Regions from separate parts of the Novosphingobium sp. DS6-6 genome, predicted to be linked through region 2. Evidence: riboswitches for the same ligand, from Rfam matches in the RefSeq annotation. Region 2 holds a riboswitch; the other holds the start of a gene.
What was found. Region 2 has a riboswitch for cobalamin ahead of AC3EDY_RS13440 (DUF1636 domain-containing protein). Riboswitches for the same ligand answer to the same signal wherever they lie in the genome.
Positions count from the first base shown of each region.

Region 1: linked by a shared signal. The riboswitch ahead of AC3EDY_RS06075 (TonB-dependent receptor plug domain-containing protein) and the one ahead of AC3EDY_RS13440 (DUF1636 domain-containing protein) in region 2 are both predicted to bind cobalamin.

Region 1 is NZ_JBYNTS010000004.1:28,363-30,555, reverse strand. It holds gene AC3EDY_RS06080 (cell wall hydrolase) at 1-312, opposite strand, end outside; cobalamin riboswitch at 462-655, shown strand; gene AC3EDY_RS06075 (TonB-dependent receptor plug domain-containing protein) at 766-2,193, shown strand, end outside.
Region 2 is NZ_JBYNTS010000012.1:8,775-10,967, reverse strand. It holds gene cobT (nicotinate-nucleotide--dimethylbenzimidazole phosphoribosyltransferase) at 1-803, opposite strand, end outside; gene AC3EDY_RS13440 (DUF1636 domain-containing protein) at 800-1,186, opposite strand; cobalamin riboswitch at 1,376-1,600, opposite strand; gene AC3EDY_RS13435 (transposase) at 1,722-2,183, opposite strand.

The DNA.
Region 1 (2,193 bases), on a different contig from region 2:
GATTCCGGGGGAGCCCCAGCCGATCGCGCCCAGGGCCAGGCCCAGCGCGCCGACCGCGGCAATGCCGGCCGCCCGCTCCGCCAGCCGGGAAAACGGGCGATGCTGATAGCGCCACGATGTCATGTCGCGGCGGCGGATGCGGGCGGTGAAATCGCGCGGGCGCACCGGCGGCAGCACAAGCCCGGCGACCAGCGCCGCTTCGGCCTGCCTGCGCTGCGCGGCGCACAGGCGCGCCTCTTGCCCCAGCGGCGGCATCAAAGCCTCGGGCGGCAGAGTGGGCGTGGCGCCGGCAGGAGGAATCGGCTGAGGCATGTATGCGACGGCTGGCCTTTCCACCCCGCGTTAGGCGGCTAGTTCAAGCCATGCACGGCGGGATTCGGTCACGTCCCGATAAGGCACAGGCTGCTACGGTCTGGTTAACCGGTGCTGAGGGCTTGCCCCTTCGGGCATGCCGCGCTATCGACTGGCGCGACGCCACCGGTGCCCGCTTATCGCGGGCTAAGAGGGAAGCCGGACCAAACCGGCGCTGCCCCCGCAACTGTTTCCGGAAGAGCGCCACGCCCTTGTGCGCCACTGGCCCTTTGCGGGCTGGGAAGGTCGGTGTGTCGCGATGACTCCGGATGAGCCAGGAAACCTGCCGGTGTGTGGTCGTTCCGCGGCCGGGCGGGGTGTACCGGGCGCAAGCGTGGTGAGTTTCCGCCCCCAAGGCCCGGCGGACCTCCCGCCATGGACGGCAAGACTGTCCATCGGCCGGGAGGAAACGTCATGAAGACATCGCCACTTGTGCTGGCCGGCATTCTCGTGCTGGCCGTTCCCGCGCATGCAGAGGAGGCGCCGGCACCCGATGCGGGCGCCGCTGACGGTGCACAGATCACCGTGCTGGCTACCGGCAACGCCATCGCGCTGGATCAGACCGGCCAGGCCATCACCGTTCTGCCATTGCAGACGATCGAGGCGGTGCAGGGGCAGGACTTGACCCGCGTGCTCGAACGCGTGCCTGGCCTGACCTATTCGCGCACCGGCGGTCTGGGTGCGCAGACCGCCGTGCGCCTGCGCGGCGGGGAAGGGCAGCACACCCTGGTGCTGATCGACGGAGCGCGGGCGGAAGATCCCGCGGCAGCCTCGGGCGGGTTCGATTTCGGCACGCTGACCACTGGCGGGATCGAGCGGATCGAGGTGCTGCGCGGTTCGAACTCGGTGATCTGGGGCAGTTCCGCCATCGGCGGGGTCATCGCCATCACGACGCGCGAAATCGATGGCGTCGCAGCTTCGGCCGAGGCGGGATCGCGCAATTCCTATAACGCCGATGCCATCGCGGGCGTCGAGCGCGCGCGTTATGCGCTTTCGGTCAACGGCGGCTATGTCACCACCGATGGCGTCTCGGCCGCGGCCAGCGGCAGCGAGCGCGACGGCTATGACCAATGGCGTGTCGGGGGCAAGGGCCGGTTCAACCTTACCGACACGCTCTCGCTTTTCGCGACCGCGCGCTATGCCAATGGCAAGACGCAGATCGACGGTTATCCCGCGCCGACCTATACCTTCGGCGATACGCCGGAATACAGCACCACGCGGCAGTTCTTCGGCCGCGCCGGGCTGAATTTCACGGGCAGCGCGCTTACTTTCAACGCCGCTTACGCGCTATCCGATACGCGCCGGCGCTATTACACCGGCGGGGCCGACGATACGTTCGAATATGGCTACAACGGCCGCAGCGAAAGGGTCGAGCTCAACGGGCGCTACACGCTGCCGTCCGGTTTCGCGCTCGATTTCGGGGCCGACCGCGAATGGACCCGGTTCGACAGCACGTTCGATGCGCGGCAGCGCGCGCATCTTACCAGCGGCCACGCCATGCTGGGCTGGTACAGTGCCAAGGCAAGCCTTGCCGGCGGCGTGCGCTATGACGAACAGAGCCAGTTCGGCAGCAATTGGAGCCTGGGGGCCAATGGAACGGTGGACGTGCTGCCCGGCCTGCGCCTGAACGCCAGCTATGGCGAAGGCTTTCGTGCGCCCACGCTCTATCAGCTGTTTTCGCCCGATTACGGCAATCGCAATCTCAGCCCGGAGCGCAGCCGCAGCTATGACCTGGGCCTTGCCTATGCCAGCGCCGATGGGACGTTTCGCGCCGGCGTGACGGCCTTCCGCCGCGATACGCGCAGCCTGATCGACTATGTATCGTGTTACCGTAACGACAGC
Region 2 (2,193 bases):
CCCGGCGCGTGGGCCGCCAGTGGCGCCACCGCGGCACAGGTGATGAAACCATCGAGCATGACCGGCACGCGCAGCGCGCGCGCGCGCAGCACGGCACCGGCCATGGCGGCAATCTCGCGCCCGCCCAGCCGGCGCAGCGTCTCGAACGGGGTGGACGGCGCATCGGCATGGAGCGCGAGCGCGCGTTCGATCACCGCGACTTTGCGCGCAACGCCCGCGCGATCGAGCCCGGTGCCCGGCCCGGCCCAGTCCGCCGCGGTGCCGCCCAAGCTGTGCGCGCAAAGCGCGGCGGCGGCCGTGGTATTGCCGATGCCCATTTCCCCCAGCGTCAGAATATCGAGATCGGGGGTGACCGCCGCTGCCCCGGCGTTGATCGCGGCGAGGCATTCGGCCTCGCTCATCGCGGGGCCGGTGGTGAAATCGGCCGTCGGCCGATCCAGATCGAGCGGCACTACCCGCAGATCGAGCCCCGCCGCCCCGGCCAGGGCGTTTATCGCGGCGCCGCCCGCGGCAAAATTCGCCACCATGGCGGCCGTGACGCTGGCGGGAAAGGCGCTGACACCATGCACGACAACACCGTGGTTGCCGGCAAAGATGGCAGTGCGCCCACGAACGATCACCGGCTGTTCGCGCCCCTGCCAGCCGGCCATGAACACGGCCAGGTCTTCCAGGCGGCCGAGCGATCCCGGCGGCTTGGTAAGCACGGCCTGGCGGGCACGGGCAGCGCCCATGGCGGCTTCATCGGGCGCGGACAATGCGGACAGCGCGCCGGCAAAGGCGGCAGGCGTGGCAAACGCGCTCATGCCGCAACGAACCCCGCCGGCGGAGTACGGGCGATGAAATGCCCTTTGACCCCAGGCGGCCACTGCGCGAACGGCACTTCGCCATGCGGGCTTTGCGCATAGGCCGCGGCATAAGCGAGAATGGCGGCGGCCGCCCCTTCATCGGGCGCGAACCGGCCCAGCACATAGCCCAGTTTCCCCGGCGCGCGCAGATGCACGGTGCATGATTGGGCACAGGCGAACAGGCACGCCATTTCCTGGATGGCAATGCCGGCAAAGCGGCCATCCTTCTGCTGCGCGGCGCGCAGTGCCGCCGCCAGCCGGGCGCCACCGCGCCGCTCGTCGCCATGGTGGCAGGTATTGCAGGCCACGATGGCGGGGCCTTCGTCAACGGGAGTAAGCATGCAAGAGCCTTCCACGCGCCGGGCGATGGAACAGGGCAAGGGCCTGCCGGTATCGATCCGGCCGGACGCGCGGTGGCAGGCCGGCGCACGAAGCCCGCCACAAAGCGACCCGTGCAGCCCCGGCCGCACATGTGCTCGTCGCCCAGACGGAAGCATTACCGTGCCCGGACCATCCCCTGGATCAAGGCAAGAGCGACCGATGCGCCGGCAGGTCTCCTGGCTCGCGGGTCAGGGCTTGATGCAAGCCTTCCCAGGCCGCTGCCGGCCCAGTGGCGATCCCCGGCACGAAAGGGGATCGGTTGCATCGCGCTCGCCGCTTACAGTTGCAGGGACAGCTGCGGACTTGGGGACGAAGCCCCCGCACCGCATTCCCGATTAAGCCCCTTTCGGGGCACCGACGCGATCTTTCAGAAGACAAGGCGCAAGGCCCTGCCCCGGCGCACCCTCTAGACCAGATCGGCCGGCAAGCCAACCGCCCTTGACCGCACCCGGATCGCGGCGCCGGTCAGGGCCGCGGATCGTCCGGTGGCGGCGGTCACGGTGCTGGCGCTTCGAACCGTCGCTGCACGAGCTGATCGACCAGGGCGACTTTCTCCGCTTCGGAAAACCGGATCGTCGTTTTGCCGAGAAACCGCGCGAGGCGCATCATCATGTGCCAGGCGGTATCCTGCGTGATGCCAAGATCCCGGGCCAGCTGGGTGCTGGCGATGCATCGCGGATGGGCCGCGATCAACCGCACGGCGATCAGCCAGTGCCGCAAGGGAAGCTTGCTGCCGCCGAAAACCGTGCCCGCGCGAACGTTGAAGCGTTTGGCACAGGCGCGGCAGCGCATCTGCTCCCGCTCGTCCTGCACGTTCACTTTCCGGGAGCCGCAATGCGGGCAGGAAACGCCGTCGGGCCAGCGGATCGCACGCACGAATTCGATCGCCCCCGCTTCATCGGGAAACGCCCGCTGCGCCCACTGTCTTCGCCACAGGCGCACGCCGCGCGCGGTCATCGCTCCCTCA